DNA from 2 places in the Cellulomonas sp. NEAU-ZC6 genome. Region 2 is predicted to be linked to the other one. Evidence: predicted binding sites of a transcription regulator. Region 2 holds the regulator's gene; the other holds the start of a gene.
The links. The regulator LexA, encoded in region 2, represses DNA repair genes until DNA is damaged. The targets are predictions, from matches to a motif close to TCGAACANNTGTTCGA.

Region 1 (8,454 bases), on a different contig from region 2:
CCTGCTGCGCCTTGGTGAACCGGTGCACCTCGTCGATGAACAGCACGGTCTCCGAGCCGTCCGACGCCAGCCGGCGCCGGGCGTCCTCGACCACCTGGCGCACGTCCTTGACGCCGGCGGTGACGGCGGACAGCTCGACGAACCGGCGGCCCGACGTGGTGGCGACCAGGTAGGCCAGCGTCGTCTTGCCCGTGCCGGGCGGGCCCCAGAGCACGACCGACGACGGCGCCGCGCGCCGCGCGGTCGCGTCCCCCGGCTCCACCAGGCGGCGCAGCGGGGAGCCCGGCACGAGCAGGTGCTCCTGCCCGGCGACCTCCGCGAGGCTGCTCGGCCGCATCCGCACGGCGAGGGGGGAGCCGGCCGACGTCGTCGGGGTCCCCTGCGCCGTCGAGGTGACCGAGTCGAACAGATCCATGCCCGCGAGCCTACGGGCGCCGTCCCACACGGCGCGCCACCGCCGGCGCGCACCCGGCGGGGAGCGGGTCCGTGGTGCGCGCGCCCCCTCGGGCCTGCGATGCTGACCCGCGTGTTCGAGAGCCTCGGCCGACTGGTCGCCCGCCACCCCCGCCTGACGGTCCTGGTCTGGGCCGTCGTCGCCGTGGCCTGCTTCCTGCTCGCCCTGGTGGGCGTCGGCGGGCAGAACCTGTTCGACCGGCTCAGCACCGGCGAGCCGGTCGTGCCGGGCTCGGACAGCGCCCGTGCCGCCGAGCTGCTGACGTCGAGCGACGAGTCCGGGGCATCGCTCAGCCTGCTGGTGCAGGACGTGGACCCGGCGACCGAGGGGCTCGCGGAGGCGCTGGCGCCCGCGCGCGAGGAGGTCGCGGCGGTCGCCGGAGTGGTCGCGGTCATCGACCCGTTCGTGCTGCCCGAGGGCGTGGCGAACCCGGCCGCGGCGCCGCTGCTCGCGCAGGACGGGTCCGGGTTCCTCATGGTCGCCGAGCTGGACCCGGAGCTGTCCGGCGACGCGACGTCGGCCGCCCTGGACGACCTGGAGCAGGCGCTCGACGCGGTGGCGCCCGCGCTCACCGACGTGGCGCCCGACGCGACCGGGCTCGTGGGCGGCGGCTCGTTGATCGTCTCCGCGATCACCGACCAGGTCGAGGAGGACCTGACCACGGGCGAGGCCATCGCCCTGCCGGTGGCGCTGCTGATCATGGTCCTCGTGTTCGGCGGGTTCCTCGCCGCGGCGATGCCGATGGTCGGTGCGATCGCGTCCATCGCCGGTGGTCTGGGCACGCTGGTCGGGCTGTCGTACCTGATGGACGACCTGGAGTCGTCGGTCGTCAACGTCGTCACCGTGCTCGGCCTGGGCCTGTCCATCGACTACGGGCTGCTCGTCGTGTCGCGGTTCCGTGAGGAGCTCGGCCGGACGCTCGGTGACGACGAGGGCCGCTCGGCCCGCCGGCGGCGGGGCGACGGCGCGGTGGTGTCCGCCCTGCTGCGCACGATGGCGACCGCCGGCCGCACCGTCGCGTTCTCGGCGCTCACCGTCGCCATCTCCATCGCCGGCCTGCTGGTGTTCCGCCAGGACATCCTGCGCGCGTTCGGCGCGGGCTCGGTCGCCGTGATCGTGTTCGCGGTCGCGACCGCGCTGACGCTGGTGCCCGCGCTGCTGGTGCTGACGGGCCGCCGCCTGGCCGGGCCGAGCCGGCTGTCGCGGGTGCCCGGGCTGCGCGCCGTGCTGGCGCGCACCGCCGACGTGCAGACGGAGGAGGGCGTGTTCTCCCGCCTGGCGGCACGCGTGCAGCGGCGGCCGTGGTGGGTCATGGGCGGCACGCTGGCGGTGCTGCTGGTGCTCGCGAGCCCGCTGCTGCACCTGGAGCTGCGCAACTCCACGACCGAGCTGCTGCCCGCGTCCAGCCCGCAGCGCGAGTTCGTGGCGGAGCTCGCCGAGCAGTACCCCGCGTCGTCCTCCCCCGCGGTGTACCTGGTGGCGCAGACGAGCGTCGCCGAGGTGCAGGCCGCCGTCCCGGACCTCGAGGCGCTCGACGGCGTCGCGTCCGTGGACGCCCCCGCCGCCCGCGACTCGGTCGTGGTGGTGGGCGTGCGACCCGACGGCACCGACCCCGGCGGGGCCGAGGCCCAGGCCGTCGTGCACGCCCTGCGCGACCTCGACCTGCCGTTCGACGCCTACGTCGGCGGCCAGGCGGCGAACCAGATCGACTTCACCGACGCGCTGCTCGACCGGGCGCCGTGGGCGCTCGGCATCGTGGCCGTCGCGACGCTCGTCCTGCTGTTCCTGATGACCGGGTCGGTGGTGGTGCCGGTGAAGGCGCTGCTGACCAACGCGGTGTCGCTGTGCGCCTCGCTCGGCGTGCTGGTCTGGGTGTTCCAGGACGGCCACCTGTCGGGCGTCCTGGGCTTCGAGCCGACCGGCGGCATCGAGACCTACGTCGTGGCGCTGGTCATCGCCTTCGCGTTCGGGCTGGCGATGGACTACGAGGTGTTCCTGCTGTCCCGGATCAAGGAGCTGCACGACGCGGGGGTCCCCAACGACGAGGCGGTCCGGCTGGGCCTGCAGCGCTCGGGCCGGGTCATCACGTCGGCCGCGGCGATCATCATCGCGGTGTTCGCCGGGTTCGTCGCCGGCGAGCTGCTGGTGATCAAGGAGGTCGGCTTCTCGCTCGCGGTGGCGGTGCTGATCGACGCGACGCTGGTCCGGCTGCTGCTGGTGCCGGCGACGATGACGGTGCTGGGCTCGGCGAACTGGTGGGCGCCGGCCCCGCTGCGCCGGCTGCACGAGCGCCTCGCGATCACGCACTGACCCGCGGCCGCTCGCCCACCGGCGCGGGACAGCGGGGGGTCAGGGGCGGCGCAGCGTCGTGAGCCGGTGCCGGGTGCGCAGCCCCAGGCGGTGGTAGATCCGGCGGGCGCCGTCGTTGTCGTCCCACATCCCGAGGGATACCCAGTCCGACCCGTCCGCCAGCAGGGCGCGCACGGCGGCGGCGGTCAGGGCCGCGCCGAGGCCGCGCCCGCGCTCCCCCGGGCGCACGCCCAGCCCGTGCAGGTGCGCGGAGCCGGCGCCGCCGGGGCGCCCGGCGCGGGGGCTCGCGCCGATGACGCCGCCCAGCCGGTCGCCGGGCCCGCCGTCCGACGCCACGACGCCCCACCAGCGCTCGCCCGCGCCCTCCGGGTCGGCGTCGGTGCTGGGGTTGGCCTCGGCGAGGCACGCGCGGACCGCGTCCGCGTCGGCCCGGGGGTCGAGCTCGCGCACGTGCGCCTCGGCGGCGACGGCGGGCGGCGCGGTCGCGGTCGCCATCCACTCCCAGCCGGTGCGCGCGGGCACCAGCCCGAACCGCGCGACCTCGTCCGTGCGCAGCAGGTCGAGCGCGGCGGTCTCGACCCAGGCGAACCGGTGACCGGGCTCGTCGTGCGTGCGCAGCAGGCCGGCGACCGGTGCGGCCGGCCCGACCGCCATCAGCATGGTGGCGTCCGCCGAGGTGGAGCGCTGCACCAGCAGCATCGCGTCGCCGTCGGTGCGCACCCGCGCGGGCCGCCACCAGCGCCGCTCGTCGAGCAGGAACGGGTCGTCCGCCCACCGCGCGGGCAGCGCGGGGGCGGACGACGTCGTCCCGGCGGCCGCCTCGTCGGCGACCGGGGTCACTGCTGGGCGGGTGCCGCCGCGTCCGCGACGGGGGTCTCGGCCGTGGCGCCCTGGGGGGCGACCGCGGCCTTGCCGTCGCCGGCGGCCTTGGCCTTGGCGTCCACGCCGGCCTCGCGGCGCTGCTGCGCCGTGATCGGGGCCGGGGCACCGGTCAGCGGGTCGAAGCCGCCGCCGGACTTGGGGAACGCGATGACGTCGCGGATCGACTCCGAGCCGGTCAGCAGCGCGACGATGCGGTCCCAGCCGAACGCGATGCCGCCGTGCGGCGGGGCGCCGAACTGGAACGCGTCGAGCAGGAAGCCGAACTTCTCCTGCGCCTCGGCCTCGTCGATGCCCATGACCGCGAACACGCGCTCCTGGACGTCGCGGCGGTGGATACGGATCGACCCGCCGCCGATCTCGTTGCCGTTGCACACGATGTCGTAGGCGTAGGCCAGCGCCTCGCCCGGGTCCTCCTCGAAGCGGTCGATCCACTCCGGGGTCGGGGAGGTGAACGCGTGGTGCACGGCCGTCCAGGCGCCCTCGCCGACGGCGACGTCGTCGTCCTCGCCCGTCGGCTTGAACAGCGGCGCGTCGACGACCCACACGAAGGCCCACGCGGACTCGTCGATCAGACCGCCGCGGCGGCCGACCTCGAGGCGGGCGGCACCGAGCAGGGCACGGGCCTCGGCCGGCTTGCCCGCGGCGAAGAACACCGCGTCACCCGGCTGGGCACCGACGGCGGCCACCAGGCCCTCGCGCTCGGCCTCGGAGATGTTCTTGGCGACCGGGCCGCCGAGCGTGCCGTCCTCGGCCACGGTGACGTAGGCCAGGCCCTTGGCGCCGCGCTGCTTGGCCCACTCCTGCCAGGCGTCGAAGCCGCGGCGCGGGGTCGAGGCGCCGCCCGGCTGGACGACCGCACCGACGTAGGGCGCCTGGAACACGCGGAACGGCGTGTCGGCGAAGAACGACGTCAGCTCGACCAGCTCCAGGCCGAACCGCAGGTCGGGCTTGTCGGTGCCGAACCGGGCCATGGCGTCGGCGTAGGTCATCCGCGGGATCGGCGTCGTGATCTCGTAGCCGATCAGGTCCCACAGGGCGCGCAGGATCTGCTCGCCCAGCGCGATGACGTCCTCCTGGTCCACGAACGACATCTCGACGTCCAGCTGCGTGAACTCCGGCTGCCGGTCGGCACGGAAGTCCTCGTCGCGGTAGCAGCGGGCGATCTGGTAGTAGCGCTCCAGGCCGCCGACCATCAGCAGCTGCTTGAACAGCTGCGGCGACTGCGGCAGGGCGTACCAGGACCCCGGCGCGAGGCGGGCCGGCACGACGAAGTCGCGGGCGCCCTCCGGCGTCGAGCGGGTCAGGGTCGGGGTCTCGACCTCGACGAAGTCCTGGGCGTCGAGCACGCGGCGCGCGGCCTGGTTGGCCTTGGCCCGCAGGCGCATCGCCTTGGCGGGCTCGGGCCGGCGCAGGTCCAGGTAGCGGTGGCGCAGACGCGCCTCCTCGCCCACCGGCTCGTCCAGCGAGGACGACACCTGGAACGGCAGCGGCGCGGACTCGTTGAGCACGACGACCTGGTCCGCGACCAGCTCGACCTCGCCCGTGGCCAGGTGCGCGTTCTCGTTGCCCTCGGGCCGGCGACCGACCTGGCCGGTCACCTGCAGCACGTACTCGGCGCGCAGGCCGTGCGCGACGGCCTCGTCCCGGACGACGACCTGGGCGATGCCCGAGGCGTCCCGCAGGTCGACGAACGCCACCCCACCGTGATCGCGCCGGCGATCCACCCACCCGGTCAGGGTGACGGTGGTGCCGATGTGCTCGGCCCGCAGCGAGCCGGCGGTGTGGGTGCGCAGCACGGAGAGTCCTCTCAGGTGGTGGGGCGCTGCATCGCGCAGCCCGGCGAGTCTACTGCGGCCCCGCGCGCCGGCGGCGCCCGTCAGAACAGCGCGGGCTGCACGGCGCCGGACGCGACGCCCGGGACCAGGCTCTCCGGCAGGTCGCGGGACCACCCCGGCCGGAACCGCCACGGCGACGGCTGGGGGCGGCCGCCGGGGTCCACCGCGTCGGCCAGGGCGGGCGGCGCGTCGAGGCCGTGCCGGCGCCGCAGCGGCCGCACCCGCTCGGTGAGCCAGCGCCGGTACTCCTCCGGGACGTACGCCCCGTCGCCGTACAGCCGCCGGTACTTCGCGACCAGGGCCGGGTGCTGGTCGGCGAGCCACCGGAGCATCAGCGGCCGCACCGGCCCGCGCAGGTGCAGCGGGATCACCGTCACCCCGGTCGCGCCCGCGGCGGCGAGCTCGCGGAACAGGCCGTCCAGGTGCGCCGTGCCGTCGGTCAGCCACGGCAGGACAGGGGCGACCATCACGGTGCAGTCGAAGCCCGCGTCCCGGATCGCGCGGATCATGGCCAGCCGGGCGCGCGGCGTCGGGGTGCCGGGCTCGACGGCCTGCTGCAGCGCCTCGTCGCCGATGGCCAGGGACACGGCGATGCTGACCGGCACGTCCCGCGCCGCCTCGGTCAGCAGCGGCAGGTCGCGGCGCAGCAGCGTGCCCTTGGTGAGCACGGAGATCGGCGTCCCCGCGTGCGCCAGGGCGCCGATGATCCCCGGCATCAGCGCGTAGCGGCCCTCGGCCCGCTGGTACGGGTCGGTGTTGGTGCCCAGCGCGACGTGCTCGCGCCGCCAGGACGGCCGGCGCAGCTCCGCGGCGAGCACCTCGACGACGTTGGTCTTGACGACGATCTGGGTGTCGAAGTCCGCGCCGGCGTCCATCCCGAGGTACTCGTGGGTCGGTCGCGCGAAGCAGTACGTGCAGGCGTGCGAGCAGCCGCGCATCGGGTTCACGGTCCACCGGAACGGCATGGCCGACGCCTCGGGGACCTTGTTGAGCGCCGACTTCGCGTGCACCTCGTGGAACGTGACCCCCGCGAACTCGGGGGTGCGCACCGACCGCTGCAGGCCCGCCAGCGTCAGCCCGGGCAGCGCCGCGTCCGTCGCCTCGGTCAGCTTCTGCCCGTCCCACCGCATGGCTCGATTCGAACACGCGTTCGACCCGGTGGCAAGCGGCCTGGTCACGTTGCGCTCCGCTCGCAGGTGCTCAGCATGCTGGCGTCCGGGTTGCCGGTCCCGCCCGGACCGTCGACCGTGGAGGTATGACCACCGCGAACCCGGCGTCGTCCGCCCGTCCCGATCCCGCCCGCGCCCGCACCGGCCGCACCCGCCCGGTCACCCCCGAGGCCCGCGGCGTCCGGTCCTGGCTGGTCCTCGCCGGCCTGCTCCTGCTCAACGTGCTGGTGGCGGGCGGCGGCAGCATCGCCTCGTCGTCCGGGGTCGACGGCTGGTACGCCGACGCCGCGAAGCCGTCGTGGGTGCCGCCGAACTGGGTGTTCGCCCCGGTGTGGACCGTGCTGTACGTGATGATGGCGGTGGCCGCGTGGCTGATCTGGCGGCGGCACGGCTTCCGTGCCGCCCGCACCGCGCTGGTCCTGTACGGCGTGCAGCTGGCGCTGAACGCGGCGTGGACCCCGGTGTTCTTCGGCGCCGAGCAGCTCGGCTGGGGCCTCGTGGTCATCCTCCTGCTGGAGGTGGCGCTGGTCGCGACGATCGTCGCGTTCCACCACCTGACGCCCTGGGTCGCGTGGCTGCTCGGCCCCTACCTGGCGTGGGCGCTGTACGCCACCACCCTGAACGCGGGCGTCGCGGCCCTGGCCTGACGCCCGCGCCCCGAGGTCACTCCCCCGCCGGCACCACCCGGGGGAACAGGTCCTCGGCCGGAGGCGCCCAGACGGCCGCGTCGGCGTCGACCTGCTCGCCCGAGCGGATGTCCTTGACCTGGTCGGCGGCGCCGTCCTCGCCCGCGGGGAACCACACGTACGGGATGCCGCGCCGGTCGGCGTGCTTGATCTGCTTGCCGAACTTGGCGGCGGTCGGTGCGACCTCGACCGGCACGCCGCGGGCGCGCAGGGCTGTCGCGACGGCGTCCGAGACGGGGCGGGTCTGCTCGTCCGTGACGGCGACCAGCACGGCCGCGGGGACGCCGCGGGTCGCGCGCACCAACCCGCCGGACAGCAGCCGGGACACCAGCCGGGAGACGCCGATCGACAGCCCGACGCCGGGGTAGGTCTGCTTGCCGTCCGAGGCGAGGGTGTCGTAGCGCCCGCCCGAGCAGATGGAGCCGAGCTGCTCGTGGCCCACCAGCACCGTCTCGTAGACCGAGCCGGTGTAGTAGTCCAGGCCACGCGCGATCTTGAGGTCGGCGACGACGACGCCGGGGGCGCGCACCGCGGCGGCCTCGACCAGCTGCCGGAGCTCGTCCAGGCCCTGCTCCATCAGCTCGGACCGCACGCCGTGCGCGGCCGCGAGCTCCCGCACCCGGTCCACCACGCCGGCGTCGCCGCCGCTGATCGCGGCCAGCGCCAGGCAGGCCTGCGCCTGCTCGGGCGTGGCGCCCGCCTCGGCGACGAGCTGGCCGGCGACCTTGTCCGGCCCGATCTTGTCCAGCTTGTCGATGCTGCGCAGCACGCCGTCGACGTCGGTGAGCCCGAGCCCGCGGTAGAAGCCCTCGGCGACGCGCCGGTTGTTCACCAGGATCCGGACCGGCGGCACGCCGATGTCCCGCAGGGCGCCGAGCGCCTCCGCCATGACCAGCGGCAGGTCCACCTCGTAGTGGTACGGCAGGTCGCCGGAACCGACGACGTCGATGTCCGCCTGCACGAACTCGCGGAACCGGCCGTCCTGGGGCCGCTCGCCGCGCCACACCTTCTGGATCTGGTAGCGCTGGAACGGGAACGCGAGGTGGCCCGCGTTCTCCAGCACGTACCGCGCGAACGGGACCGTGAGGTCGAAGTGCAGGCCCAGCTGGCCGGACCGG
Region 2 (8,454 bases):
GCGGCCTCGGGCGGCAACGGGTTCATGTCGGTCGCCGCCACGCACGCCGCGCTGCTGCTGGCCCAGGGCGCGGGCCGGCTGATCCGCTCGACGTCGGACCGCGGCGTGGTCGCGGTGCTGGACCCGCGGCTGTCCACCGCCCGGTACGGCGAGTACCTGGCCCGGTCGCTGCCGGCGTTCTGGCGCACCACCGACCGGGAGGTCGCGCTCGGCGCCCTGCGGCGGCTCGCGGAGACCCCGTCGGCCTGACGCGCTAGCCTCGTGACCAGCGCGCCGACCGGGGCGCGGGCAACGAAGGGGACCGCTGTGAGCGAGCAGGTAGACGACGTCGAGGGCGACGAGCTCGGACTGACCGGCACCGCGGTGGCGCCCCGGCGCACCACCAAGCTGGCCGTGGTCGGCGCGGGCGCCGTCGGGTCCACGATGGCCTACGCGGCGCTCATGCGGGGCGCCGCGCGGAGCGTCGTCCTGTACGACATCAACAAGGCCAAGGTGGAGGCCGAGGCGCTCGACCTGGGGCACGGCATCCAGTTCATGCCGATGGCCGAGGTGATCGGCTCGGACGACATCGCCGCCTGCGCCGACGCCGACGTCGTCATGGTCACGGCGGGCGCCAAGCAGAAGCCGGGGCAGACCCGGATCGACCTGGCCGAGGCGACCATCTCGCTGGTCAAGAAGATCCTGCCGTCGCTCGTCGAGGTCGCCCCGAACGCCGTCTACGTGATGGTGACCAACCCGGTGGACATCGTCACCTACGCGGCGCTGAAGGTCTCCGGCCTGCCTCCCACGCAGCTGTTCGGGTCCGGCACGGTGCTGGACTCCTCGCGGCTGCGCTACCTGATCGCGCAGTACACCGGCGTCGCGGTGCAGAACGTGCACGCGTACATCGCGGGCGAGCACGGCGACACCGAGCTGCCCCTGTGGTCGTCCGCGACCATCGGCGGCGTCCCGCTGCTGGACTGGAACGCCATCGAGGGGCACGTGCCGCTGACCCACGAGGTGCGCGAGTCGATCGCCCGCGAGGTCGTCGAGTCGGCCTACCGGATCATCGCCGGCAAGGGCGCCACCAACTACGCCGTGGCGCTGGCGGGCTCCCGGATCATCGAGGCGATCGTCAAGGACGAGCGCCGCATCCTCCCCGTGTCCTCGCTGCTGGAGGGCTACCACGGCATCAGCGACGTCTGCCTGTCCGTGCCGTCGGTGGTCGGGCGCTCGGGCGTCGGCGAGCGGCTGCAGGTGCCGCTGTCCACGGACGAGCTGGCCGGGCTGCGGCGCTCGGGCGAGCAGCTGCGCGCGGTCGCCCGCCGGTTCGGCCTCTGACGTCCGTCAGGTCGCGTCGGCCGGCTCGCCGCGTCGTGCGCGGGCCGGCCGGACGTGCGGCTGCCCCGGCCCGGCCAGGGCCGCGGCGGCCCGCTGCAGCGCCTCGAGCGCGGCGGCGACCGCCGGGATCCGGGTGGCGCCCGGCGCGGTGACCGCCTCGACCACGCGGGCGGTCCCGGGCCGCGCCGGGTGCACGGTCACGCCCGGGTGCGGCAGCGCGGCGAGCGCCAGGCCCGGCAGAGTCGCGACGCCGAGCCCCGCGCGGACCAGGCTGAGCACGGCGGGGTAGTCGTCGGTGGCGAAGTCCACCCGCGGGGCGAACCCGGCCCGGGCGCAGGTGCCGACCAGCTGCGCCCGGCACTGCGGGCAGCCGGCGATCCACGGCCGGTCGGCCAGGTGAGCGAGCTCCACCGGCGATCCCGGCTCGCGGCCGTCCGCGGCCGGCAGGACGACCAGCACCTCGTCGCGCAGCAGCGGCACCCGGTGCAGCGGCGCCCGGTGGTCCGGGCGGTCGAGCCCGGCGGGGGCCCCGGCCTCGCGGAACGTCAGCGCGAGGTCGACCCGCCCCGCGGCCAGCTCGGCCAGGGCCTCCGGCGGCTCCGCCTCGGCGAACGTCGCCCCCAGGCCGGGGTGCTCCTCGCGCAGCGCGGCCAGCGCGGCGGGCAGCAGCGTCGCGGCGGCGGAGGGGAAGGCGGCGACCCGGACCCGGCCCGCCCGCAGGCTGGCCACGGCCGCGACCTCCTCCAGCGTCGCGTCCAGCGCCTGCTGCACCGCCGCCGCGTTCCGTGCCAGAACCAGCCCGGCATCCGTCAGGCGCACGCCGCGCCCCGCACGCAGCACGACCGGTGTGCCGATCGTCCGCTCGACCGCGCGCAGCTGCTGGCTCGCCGCGGGCTGGGTGAGGCCCAGCGCCCGGGCCGCGGCGGTGACGCTGCCCGTCTCGTGCACGGTGCGGACCAGGCGGAGCGCGGCGGCGTCGAGCGTGCGGGGCATGCCCGAACGATAAGCCCCGTGCATGCGTCGGGAACGGACTGGCCGTTGCACGCATGGGCCGCGGGCGACGACCGTAGGGGCATGCGCTCCCTCGACGACCTCCGCCGCGAGTTCGACCCCGCACCCGGGTACCTGAACGCCGCCACCGCCGGGGTCGCCCCGCGGCGCACGGTGCAGGCGCTGCGGGCGGACCTGGACCGGTGGGGCGGTGGCGGCATCGACGTGCCCCGCTACGAGGCCGCGGTCGCGGCGGCGCGCAGCCGGTTCGCCGCGCTCGTCGGTGTGACGGCGGACCGGGTCGCCATCGGGTCCCAGGTGTCGGCCATGGCGTCGGTCGTCGCGGCCTCGCTCCCGGACGGCGCCCGGGTGGTCTGCGTGGCCGGCGACTTCAGCTCGGTGGTGTTCCCGTTCCTCGCGCAGGGGCCCCGGCTGGAGGTCCGGCACGTCCCCGCCGACCGCCTGGCCGCGGAGGTGCTGGCGGGCGCCGACCTGGTCGCCTACTCCCTGGTGCAGTCGGCCACGGGCGCGGTGCTGGACGACGACGCGGTCCTGGCCGCGGCCCGGGCGGTCGGGGCCCGCACGCTGTGCGACCTCACCCAGGCGGCGGGCTGGCTCCGGGTGGACGCCGGCCGGTACGACGTCAGCGTCACCGCGGCGTACAAGTGGTTGTGCGCGCCGCGCGGCACGGGGTTCCTGACCGTCCGCGAGCAGGTCCAGGAGGCCCTGCTGCCGACCCAGGCCGGCTGGTACGCCGGCGACGACCCCTGGGCGTCGTGCTACGGGCCGCAGATGCGACTGGCGGGCGACGCGCGGCGGTTCGACGTCTCGCCCGCCTGGCAGGCCTGGCTCGGGGCGGCCGAGTCGCTGGCCGCCTTCGACGGGGTCGACCCCGACGCGGTGCAGGCGCACGCCGTCGGGCTGGCGGACGCGTTCCGCGCCGGGCTCGGCCTCGCGCCGGGCGGCAGCGCGATCGTCACCCTGCCCGACCCGGACGGCGCCCTGCGGGCGGACCTGGAGCGCGCCGGCTGCCGCGTCGCCGGGCGGGCCGGCCGGGTGCGGCTGGCGTTCCACGCCTGGAACGACGCCGCCGACGTCGACGGCGCCCTGGCCGCGCTGGCCGCGCTGGCCGCACGGACGGTGCCCGCGCCCGGGACCTGACCGGGCCCCGGGACGTGCCCCGGGGCGCGGCGCGCGGCGCGCCCCGGCCGCGGGTCAGAGGCTGCGGAGCACGGAGACGACGCGGCCGAGCACCTCGGCGTGGTCGCCGTCGATCGGGGAGTACGCGGCGTTCTGCGGCAGCAGCCACACGTGCCCGTCCGCGCGCTTGAGCGTCTTCACGGTGGCCTCGCCGTCCAGCATCGCGGCGACGATCTCGCCGTTCTCGGCGACGGGCTGGCGGCGGACGACCACCCAGTCCCCGTCGCAGATCGCGGCCTCGATCATCGAGTCCCCGACCACCTTGAGCAGGAAGAGCTCACCGGCGCCGACCAGCTGGCGGGGGAGCGGGAACACGTCCTCGACCAGCTGCTCGGCGAGGATCGGCCCGCCGGCGGCGATGCGGCCGACCACGGGCACGTAGGCCGCCTCGGGCGCGCCGTCGCGCGCCGCGGAGTCCTCGTCGCCGATGCCGAGCGCGCCGGGCAGCGTGGCGACCCCGCGGGAGTCGTCGGGCTGGACGACCTCGATCGCGCGCGGCCGGTTGGGGTCGCGGCGCAGGAAGCCCTTGCGCTCCAGCGCGGTGAGCTGGTGCTTGACGCTGGACGGGCTGGTGAGGCCGACCGCGTCGCCGATCTCGCGCATGCTCGGCGGGTAGCCGCGCGACTCGACGGAGGCGCGCACCGTCTCGAGCACGAGCCGCTGGCGCGGCGTGAGGCCGTCGCCGTCCCCGAGGTCGACCACGGAGGCGCCCGTGGCCGCCGGGCCGGCTCCCGCCGTCGTGCCCGCCGCGGCGCCCGTTCCGTCGCTGGTCATGTCCGCTCCCGTCCGTCCGCCCTGGTCAGAGCGCCCACGCGTCCGTCGCGGGCGACCTGTCGGGCGGGCGTGTCAGTGCCTCGTGGTGCGCTGTACCCGACGTCGACGAGCGTAGGGCGCGGGGCCGGTGGTTTCAAACACCTGTTCGATCGTGTCTCGACATCGGCGGCGAGTCGTGGCAGCATCGTACAGACGTTCGAACGAACACACGTTCGACCGGGCCGCAGGGCGGCCCAGGAGGGAAGTGGTGGAGATGAGCGCGGTCGCAGCACACCCGGGGATCACCTCGGGGACCCGTGCAGGCTCCTTCCGTCCGGCGCGCCCGCAGGCGCCCGTCCGGCGCGACGGGGATGCGCGCCGGGCGGGGTCGGCGCCGCAGGGTCGGCTCCACCTGACCCGACGGGGCCGCGTCGTCGTGGTGCTCCTCGGCCTGGCGGTCGTGCTCGGCGGTGCCGTCGGCGGCCGCGCGGTCGCCGACGGTCCCGAGCGGGCGACCGAGGTGACGACCCACGCGGTGATGGCGGGCGAGACGCTGTGGCAGATCGCGTCGACGGTCGCCGCGCCCGGCGAGGACGTGCGGGACGTCGTCCGCTCGCTGCAGGACCTCAACGGGCTGGCCGACGGCTCGCTCCAGGCCGGCCAGGTGCTGGTGATCCCGGCGGACTGACCGCGGACTCCGCCCCGGACGGCCGCCCCGGTGGCACCACGGAGGTGCTGGTGAGGGCCACGGCGCCGGCTCACCGGATTACGACACTCGCTGCTTGCGTAATTGCGACGGCCGCCTCTAGTGTGGTGCCACCTCGAACGGCTGGCTGGGGGGCTCGCCACGAGGGACGCATCGTCGTCGTGGCTCTCGGGCCCGGCACGGAGGCGTGCAGCAACCGTCCGCGCGAGGCGAGTCGTCGCGGACGAGACGGGACGGGGGCGTCCCCACGAGGGTGGCCGCACCAGCGGCCACCCTCGTCGTCTGCCCGGCCTCGGTCGTGGCGCCGAGCCGTGTTGCGTCGTGGCGCGCGGGGGCCCTACCGTGTCCCGGTCGTCCGGACGGGCGCGGCGCAGCTGCCGTCGGCCCGCCGCGGCGACGACCCCCTTGGAGGAGGCGCCCCATGCACTGCCCGTTCTGCCGCCACGCCGACTCCCGCGTCGTCGACTCGCGCACCTCGGACGACGGTCTGTCCATCCGCCGGCGCCGGCAGTGCCCGCAGTGCAACCGCCGCTTCACCACGATCGAGACCGCCAGCCTGTCGGTCGTGAAGCGGTCCGGGGCGACCGAGCCGTTCAGCCGGGAGAAGATCGTCAACGGCGTCCGCAAGGCCTGCCAGGGCCGCCCGGTGAGCGACGACGACCTCGCCGTGCTGGCGCAGCGCGTCGAGGAGACGCTGCGCGCGAGCGGCAGCGCCGAGCTCGACGCCTACGAGATCGGGCTCGCGATCCTCGGCCCGCTGCGAGACCTGGACGAGGTCGCCTACCTGCGGTTCGCCAGCGTGTACCAGGCGTTCGACTCGCTGGACGACTTCGAGGCCGCCATCACCGTGCTCCGCGCGGAGAACGAGGTGGCCGACGCCGCCCGGCGCGCCGGCACGGACGCGGCCCCCGAGCCCGACGACGAGGACGGCGCGGGACCCGTCGCCTCCTGACGCCGCTGCGCGGGTCGCCCCACCGGTGCGGTCGGCGCGTACTACGGTCGAGTGCGTGATCCCAGCTGACCTCTCGCTCCTGCACGCACCCGGCACCCCCGCGCTCGCCCCCGACGGCTCGTTCGCCGTCGTGGCGCGTACCGCGCCCGACCTGGACTCCGACGAGTACACCGGCCAGCTCTGGCGGGTCGCGACCGACGCGTCCGCCCCGCCGGTCCGCCTCACGCGCGGCCACCGGGACTCCGACCCGCAGGTCTCGCCCGACGGGCGCTGGGTCGCGTTCCTGCGCGCGGAGCCGAAGGGCCGGCCGCAGCTGCACCTGGTCGAGGCCGCGGGCGGTGAGCCGGTGCGCCTGACCGACGCCCCGCTGGGCGTCCAGACCGCGCGGTTCTCGCCCGACGGCACCGTCCTGGCGTACCTCGCGCGCGTCCCCGACGAGGGCCGGTACACGGCGGATGGCGAGCCGGGGGCCGAGCGGCCGCGGCACATCACCGAGCTGCCCTACCGGCACGACGGCGTGGGCTTCACCCGGGACAAGCGGCGTCAGCTGTTCGTCGTCGACGTGCCGGCGGACCCGGCCGAGCGCGCCGTCGCCGCGGACGAGGACGTCGCGGCCGGGTCCCGTCAGGTCACCGCCGGCGACACCGACGTGGAGCAGGTCGCCTGGCTGCCCGGGGGCCGGTTCGTCGCCGCCGTGGCCGCCCGGCACGCCGCCAAGGACGCGGACCTGCGCAGCGACGCGGTCGTCGTGGACACGGCTCCCGACGCCGACCACGCGCTGCGCCCGCTGACGGACGCGGACGCCGGCAGCACGCTGGCCGTCGCCGCGGTGCTGCCGAGCCCCGACGGCACCGCGCTCTGGCTGCTGGCGCAGGACATGGGGCCGACCGGTCGCGACTTCGTCGCCCGGCAGACCGGCCTGTACCGGCTGCCGCTCACCACCGGCGACGGCGTGCCCGCGGCCGCCGGTGCGCCCACCCGGCTGACCGACGAGGAGGCCGTCGACCTCGACCCCGGCACCTTCGCGGTCACCGCGGACGGCGTCCTCGCCGGCGTGCTGCACCGCGGCACCGTCGTGCTGCGGGAGCACCGCGCCGACGGCTCCACCCGGGACCTCGTGGCCGGGACCGTCGCCGTGCACGGCGTCGCCGCCGCGGCCGCCGCCCCGGTCGCCGCGGTCACGGTCGCCGGACCGCTGACCTCGGGCGACCTGCACGCGGTCGACCTCGCCACGGGGGAGACCCGGGCGCTCACCGACTGGTCCGCCGCGCTGCGTGCCACGGGCCGGGTCCGCGAGCCGCGCGAGCTGACCGCGACGGCCCCGGACGGCTACCCGGTGCACGGCTGGGTCGTCACGCCGGACCCGGAGCGGTTCGCCGGACCGCACCCGACGATCCTGATGATCCACGGCGGCCCGTACGCGCAGTACACGGTCGCCCTGTTCGACGAGGTGCAGACCCTCGCCGAGGCGGGCTACGCGGTCGTGTACGGCAACCCGCGCGGCTCGGCCGGCTACGGCTCGGCGCACGGCTCGGCCATCCGGCACGGGTTCGGCACGGTGGACACCGACGACGTCCTGGCGCTGCTGGACGCCGCGCTGGAGGACCCGGCCCTGGACGGCGACCGCGTCGGCGTCATGGGCGGTTCGTACGGCGGCTACCTGACCGCGTGGCTGACCACCCGGACCGACCGGTTCGTCGGGGCGATCGTCGAGCGCGGGTTCCTCGACCCGGTCAGCTTCGTCGGGTCCAGCGACATCGGGTGGTTCTTCGGCCTGGAGTACCTGGGCGACGGCGACGACGAGGCATCCCGTGCCGCGGTGGCCGCGCAGTCGCCGATGGCGCACGTCGCGCAGGTGACGACCCCGACCCTGGTGATCCACTCCGAGCAGGACTGGCGCTGCCCCGTCGAGCAGGGCCAGCGCTGGTTCGTGGAGCTCAAGCGCCGCGGCGTGCCCGCCGAGCTGCTGCTGTTCCCGGGCGAGGGGCACGAGCTGACCCGCTCGGGCCGCCCGCAGCACCGCCTGGTCCGGTTCGAGCACGTGCTCGACTGGTGGAGCCGGACGCTCCCCGTCGCCTGAGCCGCACGACGAAGGCCCGCACCGGTCGGTGCGGGCCTTCGTCGTGCGTGCGCGAGACCGGTCGGGTCAGGCGGTACCGCCCGCGAGCAGGTCGTCCCGGACCACGCGCCGCAGGACCTTCCCGATCTGCGACCGCGGGAGCTCCGTGAGGATGACCAGCTCGCGCGGCACGGCGTAGCGCGCGAGGCGGGCGTCGCACCACTCGCGGACCGCGGTGAGGTCGACGTGCGCGCCGAGCTCGGTGACGATCGCGGCGACGACCTTCTCGCCGAGGTCGCCGCCGGGCAGGCCGACCACGGCGACGTCGCGGACGCCCGGCATGCTGCGGAGCTTGTCCTCGACCTGCGACGGGTACACCTTGAACCCGCCGGTCACGATCATCTCCTTGATCCGGTCCACCAGGACGACGAAGCCGTCCTCGTCGAGCCGGACCACGTCGCCGGTGCGCAGCCA

Region 1: a site for LexA is predicted at 6,620-6,635, ahead of AC1050_RS02735 (Rv2578c family radical SAM protein). Genes of this name have one in related genera too.

Annotation. Positions count from the first base shown of each region.
Region 1 is NZ_JBXFYH010000001.1:570,780-579,233, forward strand. It holds gene AC1050_RS02715 (replication-associated recombination protein A) at 1-415, opposite strand, end outside; gene AC1050_RS02720 (MMPL family transporter) at 515-2,764, shown strand; gene AC1050_RS02725 (GNAT family N-acetyltransferase) at 2,804-3,604, opposite strand; gene aspS (aspartate--tRNA ligase) at 3,601-5,442, opposite strand; gene AC1050_RS02735 (Rv2578c family radical SAM protein) at 5,523-6,611, opposite strand; gene AC1050_RS02740 (TspO/MBR family protein) at 6,737-7,297, shown strand; gene hisS (histidine--tRNA ligase) at 7,314-8,454, opposite strand, start outside.
Region 2 is NZ_JBXFYH010000003.1:449,893-458,346, forward strand. It holds gene AC1050_RS15610 (ATP-dependent DNA helicase) at 1-249, shown strand, start outside; gene AC1050_RS15615 (L-lactate dehydrogenase) at 349-1,320, shown strand; gene AC1050_RS15620 (LysR family transcriptional regulator) at 1,327-2,313, opposite strand; gene AC1050_RS15625 (aminotransferase class V-fold PLP-dependent enzyme) at 2,395-3,471, shown strand; gene lexA (transcriptional repressor LexA) at 3,526-4,284, opposite strand; gene AC1050_RS15635 (LysM peptidoglycan-binding domain-containing protein) at 4,700-4,951, shown strand; gene nrdR (transcriptional regulator NrdR) at 5,391-5,921, shown strand; gene AC1050_RS15645 (S9 family peptidase) at 5,977-8,001, shown strand; gene AC1050_RS15650 (AMP-binding protein) at 8,068-8,454, opposite strand, start outside.